One region of the Pseudomonas graminis genome, then DNA from elsewhere that is predicted to be linked to it. Evidence: riboswitches for the same ligand, from Rfam matches in the RefSeq annotation. Region 1 holds a riboswitch; each other region holds the start of a gene.
What was found. Region 1 has a riboswitch for cobalamin ahead of cobW (cobalamin biosynthesis protein CobW). Riboswitches for the same ligand answer to the same signal wherever they lie in the genome.

Region 2: it holds a riboswitch for cobalamin, as region 1 does, so the genes downstream of both, cobO (cob(I)yrinic acid a,c-diamide adenosyltransferase) here and cobW (cobalamin biosynthesis protein CobW) in region 1, are expected to answer to the same signal.
Region 3: it holds a riboswitch for cobalamin, as region 1 does, so the genes downstream of both, FX982_RS18555 (ABC transporter substrate-binding protein) here and cobW (cobalamin biosynthesis protein CobW) in region 1, are expected to answer to the same signal.

What each region holds. Positions count from the first base shown of each region.
Region 1 is NZ_CP053746.1:4,832,294-4,835,497, reverse strand. Features, by position in the region: gene FX982_RS21605 (CbtA family protein) at 1-594, opposite strand, end outside; gene FX982_RS21600 (CbtB domain-containing protein) at 606-812, opposite strand; cobalamin riboswitch at 910-1,142, opposite strand; cobalamin riboswitch at 1,267-1,491, shown strand; gene cobW (cobalamin biosynthesis protein CobW) at 1,620-2,693, shown strand; gene cobN (cobaltochelatase subunit CobN) at 2,696-3,204, shown strand, end outside.
Region 2 is NZ_CP053746.1:186,365-189,568, reverse strand. Features, by position in the region: gene FX982_RS00920 (C40 family peptidase) at 1-244, shown strand, start outside; gene FX982_RS00915 (C40 family peptidase) at 332-868, shown strand; cobalamin riboswitch at 996-1,221, shown strand; gene cobO (cob(I)yrinic acid a,c-diamide adenosyltransferase) at 1,328-1,939, shown strand; gene FX982_RS00905 (cobyrinate a,c-diamide synthase) at 1,936-3,204, shown strand, end outside.
Region 3 is NZ_CP053746.1:4,146,037-4,149,240, reverse strand. Features, by position in the region: gene FX982_RS18565 (aspartate/glutamate racemase family protein) at 1-458, shown strand, start outside; gene FX982_RS18560 (hypothetical protein) at 601-792, opposite strand; cobalamin riboswitch at 804-997, shown strand; gene FX982_RS18555 (ABC transporter substrate-binding protein) at 1,140-2,141, shown strand; gene FX982_RS18550 (FecCD family ABC transporter permease) at 2,153-3,184, shown strand; gene FX982_RS18545 (ABC transporter ATP-binding protein) at 3,181-3,204, shown strand, end outside.

The DNA.
Region 1 (3,204 bases):
CGCTTCAAGGGCTTCCGGGGCGAGTGCCGAATGCACCGCCGGCTGAGGGGCGCCGACGATATGCGGCACCACCAGAATCATTGCGCCGACAACCTTCAACAGCCAGTGCCGGGCAAACACCATCAACGCCAACCCTGCAGCCGTGGAGGCGGCAGTGCCCACCCACCAGATCTGCCGTTGGGTCAGGTCCGCCGCGACGGTACCGGGCAGTTCGGGCGGCAAGCCGAGGGTTGGCGCCAGCACAAACACGGCATAACCGGCCAATCCCCACAGCACGCCTTCGCGAGCACTCGTCGGCGTACGCAAGGTGTACAGCGCCGCCAGCATCAGCGCGAAACCGACCGCGACTACCAGATTGCCCCCCGTGGTGGACAGCACGCGCTGCCAGCCGTTTTCAGGCTCCCAGGCTTCGGCGTCATGGACGTGACCGGCCATCGCACCGTCGGTGTGCTCGTGCATCTCGGTAGCCGGGGCCTTTTCGTAGGTCTCCGCCTGCAGGATCAACGGCGCGACCGAGAAGCTCTGCAGCAGTGTCAACAACAGGGCGGCGAGCAGTCCGGTGAACCCGGCCGTTTGCGCAATTCGCTTGAACATGGCGGCAGGTCTCAATGGCAAGGGAAGGCGGAGCTGTGACGGGTGTCGTGTGCCGCGTTGTGCACCGCATCGATGTGGGAGAAACCGGCGAAGTACACCAGAAATGCGCCGAGAAACATCGCGCTGACGGCGGCAACAAGGCGCTGGCTCTGCGTGGCAGTCACGGCCGTTGTGGTGTTGGTGGTGCCGGACGTCTGGCGGGGTGTGCTGATGGACATGGCGCTTCCCTCTGAAGTGGTTTCAGCGGACGGAAAGGCGCAAAGACACCGCAGGCGAATGCCGGCAGTGCTCAACAGCGCCCGCCCACCGCGGGTTGTTATGGTGTGTTGTCGGGCCGGTCTCCGGGCTCGCGAGGGGCACATGCATCAGCCGTTACGGCCGTCGTGCCTTCAAGAATCGCCTTCCCATATCGCTGCCGACACAGTGGATCTGACTCTTCACTCGCTTACCGTTGCGGGGGCAGCACCGGACTGATACACACCCGAAGGTCTGCACGCACCGGTTTCCCGTTTCACCCTGTGAAGGGCACCCGTTACAAGGTGTGTAGGAGACCACGGGCTGTTTGGCTCGTCAATCGACCCTTCAGCCGATGGGTCAATCGATGCAGCGATCGGTGCGTCAATTGGCGCGGCACTCACTGCAAAGCGCGATTGACCGGCCTCCAGTCACTGCGTAGCCTTGCGCACTTGAGGTTCGCCGGCCGCTTTTATGAAAGCCACCGGCGCTAAGAAGGGAATGCGGTTTCAAGCCGCAGCTGCCCCCGCAACTGTAAACGGACAGGTTCATTGCACAGCCACTGCGCGAGCGGGAAGGCGCGATGAATGCCAGTCGCCTGACGATCCCTGTCAGTAACCGGCCGCCGTGAGCCAGGAGACCTGCCTCGAATCGGACCGCCTGCAAGCGGCCGAGGAATTCCACTACAACCGGGCGGGGTGATCCGGTGGCGAATTGAACCGCGCGCCTGCTTCGGCCGGCCCTGCGCTGTTTTCGTCCTCGTTGCCCCGCCGCACGCCTGAGGGCAACCGATGAAAACACTGGCCAAACTTCCCGTCACCATCGTCACCGGCTTTCTCGGCTCGGGCAAAACCACCTTGCTGCGGCACATGCTCGACAACGCCGAAGGCCGACGCATCGCCGTCATCGTCAATGAATTCGGCGAGTTGGGCATCGACGGCGACATCCTCAAGCAGTGCACCATCGGCTGCACCGAAGAAGAAGCCGTCGGTCGCGTCTACGAGCTGGCCAACGGCTGCCTGTGCTGCACCGTTCAGGAAGAGTTCTTCCCGGTGATGCAGGAGCTGGTCGCCCGCCGCGGCGATCTCGATCACATCCTCATCGAAACCTCGGGCCTGGCCCTGCCGAAGCCGCTGGTGCAAGCCTTTCAATGGCCGGAAATTCGCAACGCCTGCACCGTCGACGCGGTGATCACCGTGGTCGACAGCCCGGCCGTGCTCGCCGGCACCTTCGCCGCGTTCCCGGATCAGGTCGACGCCCAGCGCAAGCTCGACCCGAACCTGGACCACGAATCGCCGCTCCACGAGCTGTTCGCCGACCAACTGGCCAGCGCCGATCTGGTCGTGCTGAACAAGGCCGACATGCTCGACGCCGATGCGCTGGCAGCGGTGCGCGCGGAAGTCGCCGAAGAGTTGCCGCCAGCGGTGAAGATCGTCGAAGCGAACCGAGGCCAGTTGCCGATCAGCGTGTTGCTGGGGCTCGGCGCCGAATCCGAGCTGCACATTGATGGCCGCAAGACCCATCACGATCACCACGAAGGCGACGATCACGATGATCACGACCATGACGCCTTCGACTCCATCTCCATTACGCTGCCCCAGGCGGACGAATCGCTGTTGCTTGACGCGCTGACCCAGGCCGTCGTCCAGCACGGCATCCTGCGCGTCAAAGGCTTCGCTGCGATTCCCGGCAAACCCATGCGCCTGCTGGTGCAAGGCGTCGGCACGCGCTTCGACAAGCATTTCGACCGCGCCTGGAAGCCTGACGAAGCCCGGGAAACCCACCTGGTGCTGATCGGCCAGGAACTGGACGCCGGCGTCCTCGAAGCGCAATTGCGCGCTGCACTCTCAGGGATCAAAGGCTAACCATGCACCTGCTGCGCACTCAGCCCGGCGGCTTCGTTCCCGACGACAGCATCGCTGACCTGGGCCAGACCCCCGCCGAGCTGGTGATCCTGTGCAGCGCCGACTCGAACCTGGCCCTGCTGGCTGAAACCGCGCAGCAACTGCCGGGTGACTACCCGAGCCTGCGCCTGGCCAATCCGATGCAGGTGCAAAACCATGCGTCGGTGGATTTGTACGTCGACGAGGTGCTGCGACACGCCAAAGTCATCCTGATTTCCCTGCACGGCGGTATCGGCTATTGGCGCTACGGCGTCGAGCGGCTGGTGGAACTGGCGGCAAAGGGGGTGAAGCTGATTCTGGTGCCCGGCTGCGATCGCCCGGACCCCGAGCTGAGCGGCCTGAGCACGGAATCTGCCGAAGACCTTGATCGGCTCTGGCATTACCTGCGTCAGGGCGGCAAGCACAACGCGCTGGCGCTGTTCAACTTCATCGCCACGCGCTGGCTGGGCGGCGACTATCCCTGGGTCGAGCC
Region 2 (3,204 bases), 880 kb from region 1:
TCTGCTGTTCTTCAGCACCGCCGGTCGCGGTCGTGTCAGCCATGCGGGCATCTACCTGGGTGATGACCAGTTCATCCACTCCAGCAGCCGCCGCAGCGGTGGCGTCCGCGTCGACAGCCTCGACGATGCCTACTGGGCCAAGACCTTCATCGAAGCCAAACGGGCACTGGCCATGGCACCCTCATCGGTACCTGAAACCACCACCGCGATGACTTCGACTACCATCAAGCGCCAACACCGTTAATTCCGGGCGCGCAAAGGGTTCGACCCTCTTGCGCGCAACCCCGGCTCTCGGCAAAGTAAGCTGCACCCCGCACAGGTTGTCGTGTTTATGTCGTTAACGGTTCGCCTGATGGTTGCCTCTCTGGCTGTGCTGCTGGCCGCGTGTTCCAGCACGCCACCGCCCGCTCCGCGCAAGGTCGTCTACCGGCCTGTGGTTTCCGCTCCTCCCCAGTTTTCTTCACCGCTCGCCGACGATGTCCTGTTGCGCGCGATCGGCCTCGTTGGCACGCCTTATCGCTGGGGCGGCAACACGCCTGATTCGGGTTTCGATTGCAGTGGCCTGATCGGCTACGTCTACCACGATGCGGCAGGGATCACCTTGCCGCGGTCGACGCGGGATATGATCACCCTGCGCGGTCCAGACATCGATCGCAGTCAGCTGCAGACCGGTGATCTGGTGTTCTTCGCCACCAGCGGCGGTTCGAATGTCAGCCACGCCGGCATCTACGTTGGAGAAGGAAGGTTCGTCCACGCGCCGGCCACCGGCGGCACGGTCAAACTCGACAGCCTCGACAAGCCCTATTGGCAAAAAGCCTGGCTGAACGCCAAACGCGTTATCCAGCCATCGAACCTCGCCAGGCAATAGTCGCTTCTGAGGCAATGTGTTCATGGGCTGTTGCTGCATGAACACCTGTGCATTTCAGGGCGAAATCCCGTAAACCCGTGGGCGCTCTGCCCACGGTTCGATTGACGCTCCCCAGTCAACCCTCTAACCTTCGCGCCATGTTTCAGGTGCCCGGGACTTCGTTGGTCCACAGGGTGAAACAGGGAAGCCGGTGCGATTGCTCGTGCGATCAATTCCGGCGCTGCCTCCGCAACGGTAAATGAGTCTGGGCCACGCACGATGCCACTGTGTTCGCTGAACATGGGAAGGCGCATGGCCTGCCACGCTCGTGGCAACTCATGAGTCCGGAGACCGGCCTGATCCATCGAACAGCATCACGGAGGGCGATGCTCTGCTGCAGGCCGGCCTTGTCCGGTGCCTGCTGACAGTCTTTGCCCGTGCCCTCCGTCTGCCACACCTGCCCTCAAGCGGAGAGCTGAGATGAGCGAATCCCCTGAACGTGACGAACGCCACCTGGCGCGCATGCTGCGCAAAAAGGCGGTGATGGACGAGCGCATTTCCAGCGCGCCGAATGAATGCGGATTGCTGTTGGTGCTGACCGGCAACGGCAAAGGCAAGAGCAGTTCGGCGTTCGGCATGCTCGCCCGCGCCATGGGCCACGGCATGCAGTGCGGCGTCGTTCAGTTCATCAAAGGCCGCCACAGCACCGGCGAAGAGCTGTTCTTCCGCCGCTTCCCTGAACAAGTGCGTTACCACGTGATGGGCGAGGGCTTCACCTGGGAAACCCAGGACCGCCAGCGTGACATCGCCGCCGCCGAAGCCGCCTGGGCCGTGACCCGGGAGATGCTCAAGGACGCCTCCATCGGTATGGTCGTGCTCGATGAGCTGAACATCGCCCTCAAGCACGGATACCTGGACCTGGAGCAGGTGCTGAGCGATCTACAGGCGCGCCCGCCGATGCAGCACGTGATCGTCACCGGTCGCGGGGCGAAGCAGGAATTGATCGACCTGTCCGACACCGTGTCCGAAATCGGCGTGGTCAAGCATGCCTTTCAAGCCGGCATCAAGGCCCAGAAAGGCATCGAACTGTGAGTGAGCGTCAACCCCGGCACTGCCCGGCAGTGCTGATCGCAGCGCCGGCCTCCGGCCAGGGCAAAACCACCGTCACTGCCGCACTGGCCCGTTTGCACCGTAATCAGGGGCGCAAGGTGCGCGTGTTCAAATGTGGGCCGGACTTTCTCGACCCGATGATTCTTGAACGCGCCAGCGGCCATCCGGTGTACCAACTGGACATGTGGATGATCGGCGAGGACGAAAGTCGGCGCCTGTTATGGGAAGCCGCTGCCGATGCCGACCTGATCCTCATCGAAGGCGTCATGGGCCTGTTCGACGGCACGCCCTCCAGCGCCGACCTGGCGCGGCGTTTCGGCGTGCCGGTGCTGGGCGTGATTGACGGCACCGCCATGGCCCAGACCTTCGGCGCACTGGCGCTGGGTCTGGCGCGCTATCAGCCGGATCTGCCGTTCGCCGGCGTGCTGGCCAATCGCGTCGGTACGGTGCGCCATGCGCAGTTGCTGGAAGGCAGTCTGACCGAAGGCCTGCGCTGGTACGGCGCGCTGTCGCGGGAGACCGGCATTGAGCTGCCGAGCAGGCACCTCGGGCTGGTTCAGGCGAGCGAACTGAACGACCTGGACATGCGCCTCGACGCTGCCGCCACCGCGCTGGGCAGCACCTGCGACGCCACCTTGCCGCCGGCCGTGACTTTTACTGCACCCGAGTTCGTGCCGGCTGAACCGCTGTTGGCCGGCGTGAAAATTGCCATCGCCCACGACGAGGCGTTCGCGTTTTTCTACGGCGCCAGCCTGGACCTGCTTCGGGAGATGGGCGCAGAACTGTCCTTCTTCTCGCCGATCCGCGACCGCCAATTACCCAACGCCGACAGCCTGTATCTGCCCGGTGGCTACCCGGAATTGCATCACACCGCGCTGGCGCAAAACCACAGCATGCTCGCCGCGATTCGCGCGCACCACGCCGCCGGCAAACCCTTGCTCGCCGAATGCGGCGGCATGTTGTACCTGCTCGATGCCCTGACCGATGTCGACGGCCAGCGCGCCGAAGGGGTGGGCTTGCTCAAGGGTGAAGCCGTGATGCAAAAGCGTCTGGCAGCCCTGGCCCTGCAATCGGTCGAATTGCCGGAAGGCACCCTGCGTGGTCACACCTATCACCACTCCCTGACCAGCACCGAACTGACCCCTATCGCCCGCGGCCTCAGCCCCAATGGCGGGCGCGGCGCCGAGGCGGTGTACCGCGAAGGGCGCATGACCGCGTCGTACGTGCACTTTTACTTCCCCTCGAAT
Region 3 (3,204 bases), 690 kb from region 1:
ACGTGCCGGTGGTGGACATCACCGAAGCGGCGGCCAGCCTGGCAATGTTGCTGGGGCATAAATACGCCGTGGTCACGACGCTCGACCGCACCGTGCCACTGATCGAAGACCGCCTGAAGCTGGCCGGTGTGCATGAGCGCTGCGCGTCGGTGCGGGCCAGCGGCATGGGCGTGCTGGAGCTGGAGGAATTCCCGGAGCGTGCGGTCGAAGCCATCGTTGAGCAGGCCATCGAAGCGGTGATCCGCGACAAGGCCGAAGTGATCTGCCTGGGCTGCGGCGGCATGGCTGGGCTGGATCAACTCATCCGCGACCGCGCCGGCGTGCCGGTGGTGGATGGCGTGACCGCGGCGGTGGCACTGGCGGAATCACTGGTGCGTCTGGGGTTGAAGACCTCGAAAGTGCGGACCTACGCGACGCCACGGCCGAAGAAGATCGTCGGTTGGCCGTTTAAGTTGTAGACGACCAATGTTCAGCACACGCAGATTGAAGGCGAACGTATAACCTGTGGGAGCGAGCTTGCTCGCGAAGACTGCATTCCAGCCGCTGAAGATTTAGCGAAAGTTCGGGCCTCTACGTGAGCAAGGTGGAACGCCACCCCGGTCACTCCCACAGGTTTTGCATCTCCTTCAGGTTTTGCACCTCCTTCAGGTTTTGCACCTCCTTCAGGTTTTGCACCTCCTTCAGGCTTTGCACCTCCTTCAGGTTTTGCATCTCCCGCAGGTTTAGCGCTGCTCCCGTTACTGCCAAGTGTTTGGCCGCCCTCTGCCACACCGCCGCCGCATTCGCCTCCACCCGCCGAATCGTTTAGTATCCCCGCCGCCGGTTTCCACTCGGAATTAATAGGGAATCCCCAGGCGCGCTGCGCGCTGAGACGGAACTGTCCCCGCAACTGTAGGCGCTGAGCCCTGCTTCCTGTTTGCCACTGGGTGACCCCGGGAAGGCCGAAGCATGGCAATGATGCGCCAGTCAGGAGACCTGCCGGCCAGCATATTCATTCACCGGCGGGGTGTCCGGGGAAGGACTCCCGTTCGCGCGTCGCTCGCGCACGCTGTGCTCGCCCTCATCGTAGGGGCGCCCGTCGGGTGGACTTTCCAGCGCCTGCTTCGCCAAGCATTCAGGCTTTCTGGAGATCGCTGTTCATGCCGCTGCGCCGCCTCGCCGCCCTGCTCGTCACCCTGACCTTGCCCACTGCCGCCCTCGCTGCTTCGACGGTTTACCCCTTGACCGTGGATAATTGCGGCGAACCGCTGACCTTCACCCACGCCCCGCAGAAAACCGTGACCATTGGCCAGGCCGCCACCGAGATGCTCTACGCCCTCGGCCTGGGTCCGAACATCGTCGGCACGTCGCTGTGGTTCAATCCCGTGCTGCCCCAGTACCAAACCCTCAACAACGGCATCGAGCGCCTGGCCGACAACGCGCCGAGTTTTGAATCAGTGATCGGCAAACGCCCGGATTTCGTCCCGGTGCAGTTTGAATGGATGGTCGGGCCCCAGGGCGCCGTCGGCACCCGCGAGCAGTTTCGCGATCTGGGCATCCCGACCTACATCCTGCCGTCCGATTGCGAGGGCAAGAACAACCGGGTGGGCGCCGACGGCACGCGCCTCGAAGCCTTCCGCATCGACACCCTGTACAAAAGCCTGCGTCAGCTGGCGCAGATCTTCGACGTGCAGGACCGTGGCGAGCACTTGATCACGGGTTACCAAACCCGGCTGGCCCAGGCGGTGACGCAGGCGAAAGCCCATGCCAATCCGCCCGTCTCGGCGGTGTTCTGGTTTTCAAGCCCGGACATCAACGTCGACCCTTACGTGGCCGGGCGCAAGGGCATTCCCAATTTCATGCTCGACACCCTCGGCATGCGCAATGTCATCGACTCCGATGAGGAATGGCCGACCGTGGGCTGGGAAACCATCGCCAAGGCCAACCCGACGGTGCTGGTCATCGCGCGGATGGACCGCCGCCGCTTCCCGGCCGACGATCACGAGAAGAAGCTGGCGTTTCTCCGCTCCGACCCTGTCACCCGCAACATGGACGCGGTGAAAAACAATCGCATCGTGCTCATGGACGCCAGCGCCATGGAGTCCAGCGTGCGGCTGTTTGACGGCATCGAGCAACTGGCCCAGGCCACTCAAGCGCAATGACGTCATTCAGCATGCCCTCTTCAAGCGTCGTCCGAATCTTCGGCCACGGTGCCTGGGCCCTCGCTTTGCTGGCGTTGGCGGTGCTGGCGGGCGTGGCGATCGGCGAGACATCAATCAGCCTGCCGGTAATCGTTCAGGTGCTGGCCAACAAGCTGTGGGCCGCGGGTTTTCCTCTCGACCCTATCGACGAGGGCATCGTCTGGAATTACCGTCTGACTCGGGCCATCGTTGCCGCCACCTGCGGCGCAGGGCTGGCGGTGTCGGGCGTGGTCTTGCAATCGCTTCTACGCAATCCGCTGGCCGATCCCTACTTGCTGGGCATTTCCGCCGGCGCGTCGACCGGCGCAGTGTTGGTGGCGATCATCGGCATCGGCGCCGGTACGATTTCTCTCTCGACCGGCGCGTTTGCCGGTGCGATCGCCGCGTTCGCGCTGGTCGCCCTGCTCGCCCGCTCCTCCCGTGGTCAGACCGCTGCCGGCCAGATCATTCTGGCGGGCATTGCCGGGTCCCAGCTGTTCAACGCCCTGACGTCTTTCCTGATCACCAAGTCGGCCAATGCCGAACAGGCGCGCGGGATCATGTTCTGGTTGCTGGGCAATCTCAGCGGCGTGCGCTGGTCGTCGGTGGCGCTGTCAGTGCCGTTCGTGTTGCTCGGCTTGCTGGTGTGCCTGTGGCATCGGCGCGCGCTGGATGCGTTCACGTTTGGCACCGATTCAGCCGCATCGCTGGGCATTCCGGTGCGCCGGGTGCAGGCCGTGCTGATCCTCACTGCCGCGCTGATGACGGCGGTGATGGTGTCGATTGTCGGCTCCATCGGCTTCGTCGGTTTGGTGATTCCCCATGCGGTGCGCCTGGTGGCCGGCGTGCGCCATGCACGGTTGCTGCCCTTGAGCGCCCTGATCGGCGCACTGTTCATGATCGCCGCCGATGTGCTGTCGCGCACGCTGATCAAGGGTCAGGTGTTGCCGATCGGGGTGATCACTGCGCTGGTGGGCGCGCCGGTGTTTGCCATGATTCTGGTCCGCGGGAATCGTCCTCGATGAATGCGAGTCAGGAGGTGCCC